One region of the Rhizobium sp. 768_B6_N1_8 genome, then DNA from elsewhere that is predicted to be linked to it. Evidence: predicted binding sites of a transcription regulator. Region 1 holds the regulator's gene; each other region holds the start of a gene.
The links. Region 1 encodes PhoB, which activates phosphate uptake and scavenging genes when phosphate is short. Its sites were predicted from a motif close to TGTCATNNANCTGTCAT; they were not measured.

Region 2: the regulator PhoB is predicted to act here: its motif matches at 2,601-2,617, upstream of AB8B33_RS09250 (UDP-2,3-diacylglucosamine diphosphatase).
Region 3: the regulator PhoB is predicted to act here: its motif matches at 3,163-3,179, upstream of AB8B33_RS10160 (DUF47 domain-containing protein).

What each region holds. Positions count from the first base shown of each region.
Region 1 covers NZ_JBPWPV010000001.1:155,395-160,858, forward strand. The annotation lists gene pstA (phosphate ABC transporter permease PstA) at 1-13, shown strand, start outside; gene pstB (phosphate ABC transporter ATP-binding protein PstB) at 28-843, shown strand; gene phoU (phosphate signaling complex protein PhoU) at 888-1,601, shown strand; gene phoB (phosphate regulon transcriptional regulator PhoB) at 1,733-2,416, shown strand; gene AB8B33_RS00775 (pyrroline-5-carboxylate reductase) at 2,613-3,401, opposite strand; gene AB8B33_RS00780 (GcrA family cell cycle regulator) at 3,706-4,236, opposite strand; gene AB8B33_RS00785 (aspartate aminotransferase family protein) at 4,661-5,464, shown strand, end outside.
Region 2 covers NZ_JBPWPV010000001.1:1,817,750-1,823,213, forward strand. The annotation lists gene dgcA (N-acetyl-D-Glu racemase DgcA) at 1-356, shown strand, start outside; gene AB8B33_RS09245 (MFS transporter) at 308-1,528, opposite strand; gene AB8B33_RS09250 (UDP-2,3-diacylglucosamine diphosphatase) at 1,722-2,534, opposite strand; gene AB8B33_RS09255 (NADP-dependent malic enzyme) at 3,026-5,338, shown strand; gene AB8B33_RS09260 (ribonuclease H family protein) at 5,387-5,464, opposite strand, start outside.
Region 3 covers NZ_JBPWPV010000001.1:1,984,188-1,989,651, forward strand. The annotation lists gene AB8B33_RS10145 (DUF1062 domain-containing protein) at 97-732, shown strand; gene AB8B33_RS10150 (NUDIX hydrolase) at 802-1,335, opposite strand; gene AB8B33_RS10155 (inorganic phosphate transporter) at 1,473-2,477, opposite strand; gene AB8B33_RS10160 (DUF47 domain-containing protein) at 2,477-3,121, opposite strand; gene AB8B33_RS10165 (NUDIX hydrolase) at 3,233-3,787, shown strand; gene AB8B33_RS10170 (DUF1254 domain-containing protein) at 3,971-4,969, shown strand; gene AB8B33_RS10175 (isocitrate lyase/PEP mutase family protein) at 5,021-5,464, opposite strand, start outside.

The DNA.
Region 1 (5,464 bases):
GCGCCGCTGGTAAACGGAGTAGAGATCATGAACATGTTGACGGAAGCTGCAGTTGAGAAGGCGCTGGACCAGAAAATGAGCAACGTCCCGTATAAGATGATCGGACAGGATGTCTCCGTTTATTACGGCGAGAAGCGCGCGCTTTTCGATGTCAATCTGAACGTCCGCGAAAACACCGTGACCGCCCTGATCGGCCCGTCGGGCTGCGGCAAGTCCACCTTCCTGCGGTCGCTGAACCGCATGAACGACACGATCGATGGCTGCCGCGTCACCGGCAAGATCACGCTCGACAGCGACGATATCTACGATCCTGACATCGACGTCGTCGAACTCCGCGCCCGTGTCGGCATGGTGTTCCAGAAGCCGAATCCGTTCCCGAAAACAATCTATGAAAACGTCTCCTACGGACCGCGCATCCACGGCCTCGCCAAATCCAAGGCCGACCTGGACCAGATCGTCGAGACGAGCCTGCAGCGCGCCGGCCTCTGGAATGAGGTCAAGGATCGCGTGCATGAATCCGGCACCGGCCTTTCCGGCGGTCAGCAGCAGCGTCTGTGCATCGCACGCGCCGTTGCCGTCAGCCCGGAAGTCATCCTGATGGACGAGCCCTGCTCGGCGCTCGACCCGATCGCGACTGCCAAGGTCGAAGAGCTGATCCATGAGCTGCGTGAAAACTACACCATCGTCATCGTGACGCATTCCATGCAGCAGGCCGCGCGCGTATCACAGCGTACGGCCATGTTCCACCTCGGCAACCTGGTCGAGGAAAACGACACCGACAAGATGTTCACCAATCCCGACGATCCGCGCACCCAGGACTATATCATGGGCCGGTTCGGCTGATTTTGGCGATGTGAAGCCTTCCCGATTTTCGAGGACAAAGCCCCATGGCATCGACACATATTTTTTCCGCTTACGATGACGATCTGAAATTCCTGTCCCGGCGCATTTCCGAGATGGGTGGTCTTGCCGAACAGATGGTCGGCGAGGCCGTCCGTGCGCTGGTCAACGGCGACACTGCGCTCGCCCAGAAGGTCATTTCCGACGACGTGATCCTTGATCACGCGGAACGCGAAATCAACGACAAGGCGATCGTCACGATCGCCCGTCGCCAGCCGATGGCCTCCGACCTTCGCGAGATCATGGGTTCGATCCGCATCGCCGCCGACCTCGAGCGTGTCGGCGACCTCGGCAAGAACACCGCAAAGCGCGTCATCGCCGTCCAGAGCACCGGCGTTCCGCGCAAGCTCGCCCGCGGTCTCGAGCATCTCTCCGAACTGGCGCTCGTCCAGCTCAAGGAAGTGCTCGACGTCTATACGACGCGTTCTGCGGACAAGGCCAAGTCCATCCGCGAGCGCGACGACGAGATCGACGCGATGTACACCTCGCTGTTCCGCGAACTCCTCACCTACATGATGGAAGATCCGCGCAACATCACGAGCTGCACGCATCTTCTCTTCTGCGCCAAGAACATCGAGCGCATCGGCGACCATGCGACCAACATCGCTGAGACGATCTATTACATGGCAACCGGCGCCCAGCCGGAGGGTGAGCGTCCGAAGGACGACAGCTCCAATACCGTCGGTGCGGTGACGGAGTAATCCGGACCTGCCAATTGCGTGCGCGCCCTGCGCTGGGGCGCGCAAAGGTCGCAGCCAATTCCAAGTTTCTGCATGGTCCGTTGCTTAAATCACCCCCGGTTTAAGGATCATGCATTAGGAGACTGACACGCATGATCCCAAGAGTTGCAGTTGTTGAAGATGAAGAGGCGCTGAGTGTGCTTCTCCGCTACAACCTCGAGGCTGAAGGTTTCGAGGTGGATACGATCCTCCGTGGCGACGAGGCCGAAATCCGGCTTCAGGAGCGCACGCCGGACCTGCTCATCCTTGACTGGATGCTGCCGGGCGTTTCCGGCATCGAACTCTGCCGCCGGCTGCGCATGCGGCCGGAGACCGAGCGCCTGCCGATCATCATGCTGACGGCACGCGGCGAAGAGAGCGAACGCGTTCGCGGTCTCTCGACCGGCGCGGACGACTATGTCGTCAAGCCCTTCTCCACGCCGGAACTCGTTGCCCGCGTCAAGGCGATGCTGCGACGCGCCCGTCCGGAGGTTCTCTCCACCGTTCTGAAGTGTGGTGATATCGAGCTCGATCGCGAAACCCATCGCGTTCATCGCAAGAGCCGCGAAGTGCGCCTCGGCCCGACCGAATTCCGCCTGCTCGAATTCCTGATGTCGTCGCCGGGCAGGGTCTTCTCCCGCTCGCAGCTTCTGGATGGCGTCTGGGGCCACGATATCTACGTGGACGAACGTACCGTCGACGTCCATGTCGGGCGCCTGCGTAAGGCGCTGAACTTCTCCAACATGCAGGATGTCATCCGCACCGTCCGCGGCGCGGGATATTCCATGGAAGCCTGATCCGAGTGATCGGAGGTCCAGACGGGTCGCTCGCTTGCCGGGCGGCCCGTTTGCTTATCTGGTGTCCTTCTGAAGAAACAGCGATGGGTAGGCCCGCCCTGTCCGTCGAGCTTGAAGCGACCTGTCTCGGCGAAGCACAGCTTCTTCTGGAAGCCGACACTAGGCGCCGAAAGCGAACTTCAAGAGGGTTTGCTTTCTACAGACGAATGCGTGCAAGAACTCGATCAAGAGCCTTTTGCAGAGCCACAGCGCCACCGAAATCGCGAAAGTCTTCGAGCACCTGTTCATTCAATCCGCCCTTGGTCGAATGCTCGCCGATGAGTTCATCAAAACTCGCGACAGGTTTCGAACGGGCAGCATGGGCGAGGCCGGAAAACAATTGACGGAGGTAGGCGTCGCCAGCCGTTCTCGAAAGCCCTTGGCTCTGCAGCCAGGTCGACGTCGCGTCCAGGATGCCGAAATAGGTGGCCATCAGGCAGCTCGCCACCGCGAGAAGTTCGAACTCAGGTCTGTTTTCAACCTGGATCGCCGTTCCGAGCGCCGAAAAGAGGGCGTGGGAAACCTCGTCGGGCGGGTAGATCGCAGTCGCGCCCTGAAGATCTGCGATGAACGGAAGTGGAATTGCCAGGCTCAGGCGAACTGGCTGATCGATCCACGCCAGCAGTTGATCCATTGGCGTGGCCGCGACGAAGCTGATGACATGGTGGCCCGGCCGAAATCGGAGCGAGCGGATGACCTCCTCGGCAATTTGCGGCCTCACCGCCACAAATACGAGATCGGATCGGTCGAGAACATCCTGGTTCCCCAAAGCGATCGACACATTCCGGTTTGCCGCCGCAAGGCGGGCGGCGACGCTTGCGCTGCGCGGTGACAGCACGATCGGTGTGTCGCGAAACGCTGTCTTGCCCAATCCGGTGACGACGGCCTCGGTAATCGTGCCCGTCCCGACGAACCCCATTGTCATCCGCTTTGGATCGATCTCCATTGGCACCCCTGACCGACTGTTTGCGCCGTGCTACTCCACGAGAATACCGCATCTGCATCAGAAAATCGCGTTACAGCGCCATGACCACCGTTCCATGCCAGCCTGGGGCTGAAACACATCGGTGGTGTTGGCCACGTAACTTCGCATTGTCAGGCATGGTGAACGACCGGCAGAGATCGGCCTCCGGCAGATAGTCGTGGTCAGGAGCGGTTTTCCAGTCCTCCTGTGCCGGCTAAAAAAATCACCCCTCCGCGCATAGGCGAGGAGGGGTGATGGTACGTTGCGTCTGTTGGAAGATCGCGGGTCAGGCGACCCGGACAGCCTTGCGGCGTTCGCTGACCGGCTGGTAGGCGAGGCGCTGGTGATAGTTGCAATAGGGCGAGGAATCCGGGGAGTCGCAGCCGCAGAAGTAGAAGTCGTCCTTCAGCGGATCGCCGACCGGCCACTTGCAGGTGCGCTCCGTCAGTTCCGTCAGGCCAAGGCGGCGTGAAATCGGCACGACCACATTCTTGGCCGGCACGTATTCCATTTCCTCGACCGTTTCGATCTCGATCTCTTCCTTCAGCATCGTTGCGCCCTGCTGGCGGGTAACGGTGCGGGTGGTGATGCGAGACGCATAGTTCGGGGCGCGCGGAGCCGACGTATTGCGCTTCGTTGCGCGCGCAGCGGTTGCCGTGCCGCCGGCCTTGGCGCGGCCGGGAAGACTGAGCCGGTGAACCTTGCCGATAACAGCGTTTCTACTCACTCCGCCAAGCTGCGCAGCGATCTGGCTGGCGCTCAGCCCCTCTGACCAAAGCTTCTTGAGCTTCTCGACACGCTCGTCTGTCCAGTTCATTGCCCTGTCTCCACCTTTCGCGTTGGTGATGGCAGAATCCCTCACCGTTGCCTCGGAAGTCTCCGAAGCAAGAAACGCCTGATCAATTTTGGTGACTAGTTCCGCCGCATGCAGTCTAGTAATTGAACTTTAACCTAGTGTGAGCCTGACTCTGTGACAAGAGTCGCGTGAATCCGATGAATCCGAATTCGGGGTTTTCCCCAACTTGCTTCCCCGGAGAGTCATTTCTGCAACATTAGCTGTTGATAGACCTGCAAGTCTGATTTGAGGCTTGACGCATGTGCTAAATCCTCAGTTTTGTTGACATTGCAGTGCGAAAAGTAAATAGTGCTTCCTGCCGCCGCAAGGCGGCATTTTTGATTTTTCGGGCCTGGTTTTCTTAGCCGGAGTCCGTTGCCTTAGAGCCTGACCAGGAGATTGCGCCATGGCTGAAGCCTCGCCGCTTTATGATACCTATTCTCGTGCCCCGCTGCGGTTCGAGCGAGGCGAGGGCGTGTGGCTGATCACCGAAACGGGCGAGCGATATCTGGATTTCGGCGCGGGCGTTGCCGTTACCTCCGTGGGGCATGGCAATCCGCACGTTGTGGCCGCTCTCAAGGATCAGGCCGACAAGGTCTGGCATCTCTCCAATATTTATGAAGTGCCGGGGCAGGAGAAGCTCGCCAAGCGTCTGACGGATGCCACTTTCGCCGACAAGGTGTTCTTCACCAATTCAGGCGCCGAGGCTCTCGAATGCGCCATCAAGACTGCGCGCCGCTATCAGTTCTCCAAGGGGCATCCGGAGCGCTTCCACATCATCACCTTCGATGGCGCCTTCCACGGCCGTACGCTGGCGACCATCGCCGCCGGCGGCCAGGAGAAATATCTCGAAGGTTTCGGCCCGAAGACCCCTGGTTTCGATCAGGTGCCCTTTGGCGATGTCGAGGCTGTCCGTGCCGCTATTACCGACAAGACCGCCGGCATCCTCATCGAGCCGGTGCAGGGCGAGGGCGGTGTCCGCCCAGCAACGTCCGAATTCATGAAAGCGCTCCGCCAGCTCTGCGATGAGCATGGCCTGCTGCTGATCCTCGACGAGGTGCAGACCGGCGTCGGCCGTACCGGCAAGCTCTTCGCTCATGAATGGTCGGGTATAACGCCCGACATCATGGCGGTTGCCAAGGGCATCGGCGGCGGCTTTCCGCTCGGCGCCTGCCTTGCGACGGCAGAGGCCGCTTCCGGCATGAAGGCG
Region 2 (5,464 bases), 1.7 Mb from region 1:
ACATGCTGGCCGAGATTGCCCGCCATGTGCTCATCTGCGCCGATGAAAGCGTCCACCACACCGGCGACCTTGCCAGCCTTGCCGATCGTTACGACGCGATCAACATCAAGCTCGATAAAACCGGTGGCCTGACGGAAGCGCTGGAAATGAAGGAAGAAGCACAACGGCTTGGCTTCTCGATCATGATCGGCTGCATGGTCGGCACATCGCTGGCGATGGCGCCTGCCGTGCTTTTGGCGCAGGATGCCGATTTCGTCGACCTCGACGGTCCGCTGCTGCTTGCCCGCGACCGCGAGCCCGGCCTGAATTATGCCGGCTCTCTCGTATTTCCGCCGGAAGCCAGCCTCTGGGGCTGAAGGTAATAGGCGATGATGACGAGGGCGAGCCCAAAGGCGGCGACACAGGCCATGACATAATAGCTGTCGAGGCCGAGCGCGGAATAGATATAGCCCGAAGCGATCGTCATAAGGCCCGAGGCCATGCCGATATAGAAGAAATAGGCACCCTGGGCCGAGGCTTCCTGCGTCTCCTGCACCGTCGCGACGATGCGCCGTTGCACGCCGGTATGCACGAAAGCATAGGTGAAGCCGTGCAGGCATTGCAGCATGAAGAAGCCGATAAAGCTGGTCTCCGTCGGGAAAAACACCCAGCGGCAGATGCTGACGGCGCAGCCGAAGCGGATCAGTGTCCAGGCATTGAAGCGGCGGTTGAGGCGCCGCGACAGGAAGAACACCGTCACCTCAGAGGCCACCCCCGCACTCCAGAGCATGCCAACTTCGGCGCCCGAAAAGCCGAGCTGGTGCCAGTAGATCGATGAAAAGGCGTTGAGCAGCGCATGGCTTGCCTGCTGGATCGAAACGCCGAGCAGCAAAAGCAGCAGATGCGGCTCGCGCAGCCCGCTGCCCGTAGTCGCCGGAAGATTGATCGGCTGGCCGCGCCGCCGTGTCGGCCCGATACGGGGACAGAAGACCGCCATCGTAATCGTCAGCACGAAGCCGAAGATCATCACGGGCAGCACCATGCCGCCACCCCAGCGCCCGACCAGCTCGCCGCCGGTGAGCGTCGAAATAATGAAAGCGATCGAGCCCCAGACGCGCATGGAGCCGTAATCAAGCCCCCAGCGGCGCACACCCGAAATCACGATCGATTCGACGACGGGCACATAAGGGGCGAAGGTCGCGCCCTGTAGCGCAAAGACGATCAGCACCGGCCAGAAATTGCTTGTCCAGTAGAGCGCAATCGCCGTCAGCAGCGAGAGGATGCCCGACCATAGGAGCACATGCGCCCGCTCCTGCATGCGGTCGGCAAAGACCGCCACGATCGGCGCCACGAGAACGCGCACCACCATCGGTACGGCGAGGATCGTGCCGATCTGATGATCGTTGAACTGATGAGTCGCAAGCCAGACGGGGAAGAAGGGCAGGACGATACCGTTGACCAACAGCGGCGCACTGTAACAAAGCGCGCTAAGCTGCCGGAAGCGCGGCGGCGCTCCCTCACCCATCGAGGGATTTTGTGCGGGAATCATGATGGACCTGAAGGAAACTGTGCGTTGCCTAACACATCCCATCAAACACGACTATGGCGAGAAATAGCCCGATCGAAACGATACGGATATAAATCGAAACGATTTAAAAAATAAATAGGGCCTGTCGCCTGATGGCAACGGCTAAATTCATGATGCACCGGCGGAGACCGCCGATGCGGTACGCACACATTATTCAGGCAGCCTGCGGGGCGAGATCGCCCTCTTCCAGCAATTCGACCGATGTCAGTGCTGGCACGTTGCTGGTCAGCGCACGCCAGGTGATGAGTTCGAACGTGCCGTCTTCATGCTCGACGATCGCCGTGCAGCTTTCGACCCAGTCGCCGGTATTGATGTAGCGGATGCCGTCCATATCCTCGATCACGGCGTGATGGATATGGCCACAGATGACGCCGTCGGCGCCGCTCTTGCGGGCTTCCTCGGCAACCACACGCTGGAACTCGCCGATGAAGTTGACGGCGTGTTTAACCTGCAGCTTGGCCCAGGCCGAGAAGGACCAGTAGGGCATGCCGAGGTGGCGGCGGACCGCTGCGAGCACGATGTTGATGCGGATCGCCGTGTCGTAGGCCCAGTCGCCGAGATAGGCGAGCAGACGAGCGTTGCGCACGACGACGTCGAATTCGTCGCCATGCAGGATCAGGTACTTCTTGCCGTCGGCGCCGTCATGGATGATGCGCTCGACGACCTCGATGCCGCCGAAATGCATGCCCGGAAAGGCGCGCAGGAATTCGTCGTGATTGCCGGGAATATAGACGACGCGCGTACCCTTGCGCGCCTTGCGCAAGAGCTTCTGGACCACGTCGTTGCAGACTTGCGGCCAGTACCAGCTACGCTTCAGGCGCCAGCCATCGACGATATCTCCGACGAGGTAGATCGTGTCTGCCTCGTGGTATTTCAGGAAATCCAGCAGGAAATCCGCCTTGGCGGCTTTCGAGCCGAGATGCACATCGGAAATGAAGAGGGTGCGGAAGCGCCGAGGTTCCATCATGTCTGTCACAAGCCTTTCCGCTCGTGTCCCATCGTTCTTCGTCTGGTCTTCCAAAATCAGACTCGTGTATCAGGAAGATGACAAACCGAAGGAAAGGCCGGCAAAGCCGTTCAATCCACCGGTTAGAGCCTTGCCTGGTCAGATTGCAGCATTCTGCTGGCTCAAACGGAGTCGGCCGGTCGATCAGGCGGCCCGTTTCAGCCAACCCCGGTGGTTTGCTTGCAAACCGGCTAGGGCCGGGCATCTTTCCGCCAGGATCAGAAGCGATCGGCTCGGACTTACTTGGGGTATGCCCTTCGCCAATCGCTTCTGCCCTGACGAAAACCTGCTCCGGCAGAATGCTGCAATCTGACCAGGGAAGGCTCTTAATGTCAGCTCCCCATTACCATCAGGTCAAAAAGTTCCGCTGCGGCCATTTCCGTACTGTTCCGGCCGGTCGATTGATGTATGGAGGAGTCTTCAAAAGACTTCGAACAACGCTGGAGGCGGCGATGGATCACCAGGAAAAATCCAAATCGGAAAAGAATTTGACGGGCGGTAGCCTCGACGAGCAGGCGCTTTTCTTCCACCGCTATCCACGCCCCGGCAAGCTGGAAATCCAGGCGACCAAGCCGCTCGGCAACCAGCGCGATCTGGCGCTCGCCTATTCTCCGGGTGTCGCCGCGCCCTGCCTCGCCATCCGTGATAATCCGGAGCAGGCCGCCGACTATACGTCCCGTGCCAATCTCGTTGCCGTCATCTCCAACGGCACCGCAGTACTCGGCCTCGGCAACATCGGCCCGCTCGCCTCCAAGCCGGTCATGGAAGGCAAGGCTGTCCTCTTCAAGAAGTTTGCCGGCATCGACGTCTTCGATATCGAAGTGGATGCGCCAGATGTCGATCAGATGGTCGCTACCGTCGCCTCGCTCGAGCCGACCTTTGGCGGCATCAACCTTGAAGACATCAAGGCCCCGGAATGCTTCCGCATCGAGAAGCAGCTGCGCGAAAAGATGAAGATCCCCGTCTTCCACGATGACCAGCACGGCACCGCAATCATCGTCGCCGCCGCCATCCTCAACGGCCTGGAACTCGCCGGCAAGAAGATCGATGAGGTGAAGATCGTCGCGTCAGGCGCCGGTGCGGCAGCCCTTGCCTGTCTCAACCTGCTGGTGACGCTCGGCGCCAAGCGCGAAAACATCTGGGTCCACGATCTAGAAGGCCTCGTCTATGAAGGCCGCGTCGAGCTGATGGACGAGTGGAAGGCGATCTACGCCCAGAAGAGCGACACGCGCACGCTCGCCGAAAATATCGGCGGCGCCGATGTCTTCCTCGGCCTGTCCGCTGCCGGCGTCCTGAAGCCGGAGCTGCTGGCGCAGATGGCCGACAAGCCGCTGATCATGGCGCTTGCCAACCCGACGCCGGAAATCATGCCGGACCTCGCCCGCGCTGCCCGCCCGGATGCGATGATCTGCACCGGCCGCTCGGACTTCCCGAACCAGGTCAACAACGTCCTCTGCTTCCCCTATATTTTCAGGGGCGCGCTGGACTGTGGCGCCGAGACGATCAACGAGGAAATGAAGATGGCGGCCGTGCGCGCCATCGCGGCCCTCGCCCGCGAGGAGCCGTCGGATGTTGCTGCCCGCGCCTATTCCGGTGAAACCCCGGTCTTCGGTCCCGACTATCTCATCCCCTCGCCCTTCGATCCGCGCCTCATTCTGCGCATCGCGCCTGCTGTCGCAAAGGCTGCTGCCGAAAGCGGCGTCGCCCGCCGCCCGATCACCGATTTCGATGTCTATCTCGACCATCTGAACCGCTTCGTCTTCCGCTCCGGCTTCATCATGAAGCCGATCTTCACGGCGGCAAAGACGGCAGAGCGCAAGCGCGTCGTCTTCTCGGAAGGTGAAGACGAGCGCGTGCTGCGCGCCGCTCAGGTTCTGATCGAAGAAGGCATTGCCGAGCCGATCATCATCGGCCGCCCACAGGTCATCGAAACGCGCCTGAAGCGCTACGGTCTGCGCATCCGCCCTCTGTCGGATTTCGAGGTCATCAACCCCGAAGACGATCCGCGCTTCCGTGAATATGTCGATCTCTATCTGCAGCTGGTCGGTCGCCGCGGCGTCATCCCGGAGGCAGCGCGCACCATCGTTCGTACCAACACGACCGTCATCGGTGCCCTGGCGCTGAAGCGCGGCGAAGCCGATGCCCTGATCTGCGGCCTCGAAGGGCGTTACGAGAAACACCTCCGCGACGTGCGCCAGATCATCGGCAAGCGCCCGAATGTGCGCGATTTCTCCGCGCTCAGCCTGTTGATCTCGCAGCGCGGCGCGACCTTCTTCACCGACACCTATGTGACCTTCAATCCGACGGCCGAGGAAATCGCCGAGGCGACAGTGCTGGCAGCTGAGGAAATCAAGCGCTTCGGCATCACCCCGCGCGCTGCCCTCGTCTCGCATTCGAACTTCGGCTCGCGCGAATCCGAAAGCGCCACCAAGATGCGCAATGCGCTGCAACTGGTGCGTGAAGCGGCTCCTGATCTCGAGGTCGACGGCGAAATGCACGGCGAAAGCGCGATCTCCGAGGAGCTGCGCCGCCGCGTCATGCCACACACGACGCTGCATGACGAAGCCAACCTGCTGGTCTTCCCGAATCTTGATGCGGCCAACATCACGCTCGGCGTCGTCAAGTCGATGACCGATGGCCTGCATGTCGGCCCGATCCTGCTTGGCACCGCAATGCCGGCCCATATCCTGGCGCCGTCGGTCACGTCTCGCGGCGTGGTCAACATGGCAGCGCTTGCTGTTGTCGAGGCATCGCAGCCGGCGTAAGCCGCGCTGCGGCCGTCTGCGAAGCGACGGCCGTTGGCATAGGGCATATCAGGCACGCCGTATGGATCGGCGTCCCTGATCCGAAAGCTCATCGGCGCGTTCGTTACCTTCAATGCCGGAATGGCC
Region 3 (5,464 bases), 1.8 Mb from region 1:
TGCTCTTCACCCACCCGAAAGCATCGCCACGCCGCGCCCTCATGGGTTTTCTCACGCGCCATCTTGGTGGACTTCCGAACGGAAGACCAAGATACTATGTGCTGTGCACTTCGGGTCCGATGGACCATTACCCCGAAAACCGCCCCCCAGCCCTGGATTGCCTGTGGCGGATGCGGCGGATTGAGAGCCTTTCAATCGAGCGGCAAGATCCGGCTGAACGCCAATGGCCGCAAGCTGGATGCCTGGCTGATCTATAAATGCCTCGCCTGCGACAAGACCTGGAACCGGCCGCTCTTCGAGCGCAAGAATGTCCGCGACATCGATCCGGCAACGCTCGACGCACTCCAGTCCAACGATGTCAAATGGATCCACGCCGAAAGCTTCAACCTCGACGCATTGAAACGCAAGTCGCAGCGCGTCGACGAATTCCCTGAATTCGAGATCGGCAAGCAGGTGCTGCGCGAGGCCATCGGCTGGACGCGGCTGGAGATCGAACTGGCGGTGCCCTTGCCTGCGGGCACACGCCTCGACCGTCTGCTGGCGTCCGAGTTCAAGCTTTCGCGCACGCGGCTCCAGACACTGCACGAGAAAGGTCTGCTCCGGACGAATTCCGATCGCGCCGACATCCTGCGGCGGCGTATCAGGACCGGCATCGAAGTGGTGATCGATCTTGCGACCATCGCGGATCGCGAGCTCTCCTGGGGGCCCCTGGCGACCGGCAGTCCCCGATAGCCTGTAACGCGAAGGCCCGTATACCGGGCCTTCGTCATTTCAAAGTCCATTCCGCGCAACTGAAGGTCGTCAGTGCGATGCCGGCGATGTGGCGAGCGATACCGCCGCCTCATGCACCGACCGCCGTCCGGCAATCCGGCGTGGCTTCAGCCGGTCCTGCGATGTCAGGGGATTATCCGCATCGATGGACCGGAAGAGTGCCTGCAGCTCCGGCTCTTCGACAAGTAACGCTGCTTCCGCCGGAGAAATCCAGATCTTCTGCCTCTCGGCATATTCGCGAAAATGCGCGGCCTCGCTCTCCAGCCGCAGCAGATGAACAGAAACCGTCAGCGGCGTCTCGTGATCCTTCAGATAGGTGTAAAAGCCGAGCGGCTTCTTCCTGACCCTGCCGATGATGCCAGCCTCTTCGAAAGCCTCGCGCTGGGCGCAGCGATATGGCCTTTCCTTTCTTCCGAGAGTGCCCTTCGGGATCACCCATCGTCCGGTATCGCGGCTGGTGACGAGCAGTACGCTCAGCCTTCCGCCTCGCTCGACGCGGCAGCAGATGGCGCCGTACTGATCGATCTCGCGGCGGCCTGTCTTTGCCGGGGTTTCCTCATTCAATTCAGATAAATGCCTGGATAGATGCATGGTCCGCTCGTTGTCTCCTTCTCCTTGCATGGAGAATAGAGCGCAACATCCGATCGAAAATAGTGCCCCCTAAAATTAGGGTATTCGATACATCGAGCGGACCCCTGCCCTTAGGCAAACAGGCTTGCAATCCCATAGCAGGCGGCCGCGATGGCAGCGGCAGCCGACATGGTGATCACCCAGGCGATGACGATGTTGCCCGCAACACCCCAGCGCACGGCCGACAGGCGTCGCGCGGCGCCGACACCGATGATCGCTCCGGTGATCGTGTGTGTCGTCGACACGGGAATGCCGAGCCAGGTCGCGGCAAACAGCGTCAGCGCCCCGCCGGTCTCGGCGCAGAACCCCTGCATCGGGTTGAGCCTGGTGATTTTCGAGCCCATCGTGTGAACGATCCGCCAGCCGCCGAAGAGCGTGCCGAGCGCCATGGCCGACTGGCAGGAGATGACTACCCAGAGAGGCACATGGAAACTGGGGCCGAGCTGCCCCTGGCTGAAGAGAAGAACGGCGATGATGCCCATGGTCTTCTGCGCGTCGTTGCCGCCATGGCCGAGCGAATAGAGTGAGGCCGAGATGAACTGCATGAAGCGGAAGGTGCGGTCGACGGCAAAGGGCGTCTGGCGCACGAAGAGCCAGGAGACGACGAGGACGAAGAACAGCGCGAGCAGGAAGCCGATTGCCGGCGACATAAAGATCGCACCGACCGTCTTCAACAAGCCGCCCCAGACGATGGAACTGAAGCCAACCTTCGCCCAGCCGGCGCCGACGAGCCCGCCGACCAGCGCATGCGACGACGAAGAGGGAATGCCGAACAGCCAGGTGACGATGTTCCAGACGATCGCCCCCATCAGTGCCGCAAAGATCACCTGCGGCGAGACGATTGCCGGATCGATGATGCCGGTGCCGAGCGTTTCGGCGACGTGCAGGCCAAAAAACAGGAAGGCGATGAAATTGAAGAAAGCCGCCCAGCCGACGGCATATTGCGGCCTCAGCACCCGGGTGGAAACGATGGTCGCAATCGAGTTTGCCGCATCATGCAGCCCGTTGAGGAAATCGAAGAACAGCGCCACACCGATCAGCCCGATCAGCAGCGGAAGGGAGAGAGAGGCTTCCATCAGACGTTCTCGATGACGACGCCGCTGATTTCGTTGGCCACGTCCTCGAAACGGTCGACGATCTTTTCCAGATTGGAGTAGATCTCGCTGCCGATCATATAGGCCATGGCATTGCCGCTGGCGCCATGCCGGCGATAGAGGTCCTTGAGCCCCTCGTCATGCAGTTCGTCGGAGCGGCCTTCGACCCGGGTGATCTCTTCGGCGATGACAGCCAGCCGCTGCGCATTCGCACCCATCTTGTTGAGAAGCGGGATTGCTTCCTCCATCAGGGCCGCCGCCTTGACGATCTCCCCGCCCATCTCCTGCATCAGCGGGTCGAAACTCGTCTGCTCGAACAGGCGGATGATCTTCACCGTCTTGTGCATCATGTCGATCGCATCATCCATGGACTGGATCAGATCCTTGATGTCGCCGCGGTCAAAGGGCGTGATGAAGCTGCGCCGGACAGCAACCAGCACTTCGCGGGTGATGTCGTCAGCCTGGTCTTCCAGTGCGATGATCTTGTCGCAATTCTCCTGAACCGCCTCGCCCTTCAACAGCTTTTCCATAGCATGGGCGGCTGCGACGACCGTTTCCGAATGCCTGCAGAACATATCGAAGAAGCGGTCCTCCCGCGGCATCATCTTGCGAAACACGCTCATCATCTCGGGCGATCCTTCCTGAACCGGGGACTGTCGTAGAAGACTGTCATAAATCTGTCATAAAGCGTCGCAGGCAATTGATCGAAAAAGTAAAATTTGACAATGCTAGATGTCATGAAATCCCGCAAAAAAGGCGCAAAATCCTACGCCGGACCCTCAAAGCCCCTGCTGAAGCAGCTTGCAGAAAGACCCGAGAAGCTTTTCTCAGGCGCCTTTCGCCAGCAATATGGCGCGCTCTGCTTCCGTTACCGAAACGGCGGTCCCGAGACTGATCACCCCGAAATCGAAGTCCTCGTCGTCACCACGCGCGACAGCGGCCGCTGGATCATTCCCAAGGGCTGGCCGATGAAAAAGAAGAAGCCGCATGAGGCAGCCGCCATCGAGGCCTGGGAGGAAGCCGGCGTGCGCGGAACGGTGAGCAAGCAGCCGGTCGGCCGCTACACCTATCTGAAGGAGCTGGATGACGGCGACGTCGCGCCCTGCATCGTCGATATCTTCCAGATCGAAGTGGAGCATACGCAAGGGCAGTTCCGCGAAACCGGCCAACGCATGCTGGATTGGGTGAGCCCCGACGAAGCGGCACGGCGCGTGCGCGAACTCGAATTGAAATCCCTGCTCGTCGATTTTCACCCGCGGCACGGCAAGCGGCAGCGCAGGAAAAAGGCCTGAGCCGCAGGTGTTGCTGCCCGCCATTTACGGCGTGGTTTACGGTAACGTACTTCTCCCGAAATCGGGCCTGTGAAAGGCTTTTCCTCGGAAAATTGACCGAAACGGGAGAGAGCTATGAGGTGGTCAAAGCCTGCACCTGCATTAGTGCCTGTCCGCATTGCCTACCGTGCCGCCATCGCCACGCTGGCACTTGCGCTCGCCTCACAGGCCGGGGCGCAGACGGCCAAGCCGGTCACCGTCGACAATTTCGCCCGCGCCGAATCCGATCTCTATTTCAGCAATGCCGTGAAGGACGGCGGCGGCAAGACCGGTATCTTCAACCATCATCGCGAACCGATGGACATCGATCATCAGTCCGTGATCCGGGCCAACCGCGATACGCTCTATTCATCCGCTGTCATCGATCTCGATGCCGGGCCGGTCACCATCACGCTTCCGGACGCCGGCAAACGCTTCCGCTCGATGCAGATCATCAACGAAGACCATTACGTAGTCGGCGATGTGAAATATGACGCCGGCAGTTACACCTATGATCGGGCAGCGGCCGGCACGCGCTACATCCTCGTCGGCATCAGGACCCTCGTCGATCCCAACGACCCCGATGATGTCAAGCAGGTCCATAATCTCCAGAACGCTCTCACCATCAGCCAGGCAAATGCGGGAACGTTCGAGATCCCGGACTGGGACAAGGCGAGCCAGAAGAAGGTCCGTGACGCGCTGATCGTGCTGGGCACGACCATTCCGGATTTCAAGGGCGCCTTCGGGGCGAAAGATCAGGTCGACCCGATCCGCCATCTCATCGGCAGCGCCGTCGGCTGGGGCGGAAATCCCGAGAAGGACGCGATCTACCTGAACGAGACACCACCGAAGAACGACGGCAAGATGGTCTACCGGCTCTCCGTCAAGGATGTTCCCGTCGACGGCTTCTGGTCGGTCAGCGTCTACAATGGCAAAGGCTACTACGAGAAGAACAAGCTCAATGCCTATACGCTAAACAATATCACCGCTGACAAGGAAGCAGACGGCGCGGTCAAGGTGCAATTCGGCGGCTGCGACGGCAAGATCGCCAATTGCTTGCCCGTAATGAAGGGCTGGAATTACACCGTCCGCCTCTACCGCCCACGCCAGCCGATCCTCGATGGAAGCTGGACATTTCCGGAACCGCAGCCGGCGGGGAAGTGAGGAGCACAGACCGCAGGCTATATCGAACCCGCCCCCCACCGGCTTCCTGCCTTACTGCCGGTCGCCCCGTTTCTCCTGCGACATGAGCTGGCTGAGCGTGGCTGCCGGCATTGCATCGGCGGCGTAGGTGAAGGTCCCCGATGATTTTACCTCCTCGGCCGCCCGCAGCAGTGCGCCAAGTGCAGCGCGCGCAAAGGACCCGCCCCCACTCACCCGGCGCACGCCTGCCGCCGAGAGTTCGGCAACGCTATAGCGCGGCCCCTTCAGGCCCATCACCACATTGACGGGCTTGTCGACGGTGGTGCAGACGGTTCGGATGGCGTCGATATCAGGCAGACCGGGCGCATAGAGCACATCGGCACCGGCTGCCGAGAAAGCCTGCAGCCGCTTGATCGTGTCATCGAGATCGGGCCGCTCCCAGAGAAAATTCTCCGCCCTCGCCGTCAGCAGGAAAGGCAGCTTCCGCGCCGCCTCCACCGCGGCCTGTACGCGCTC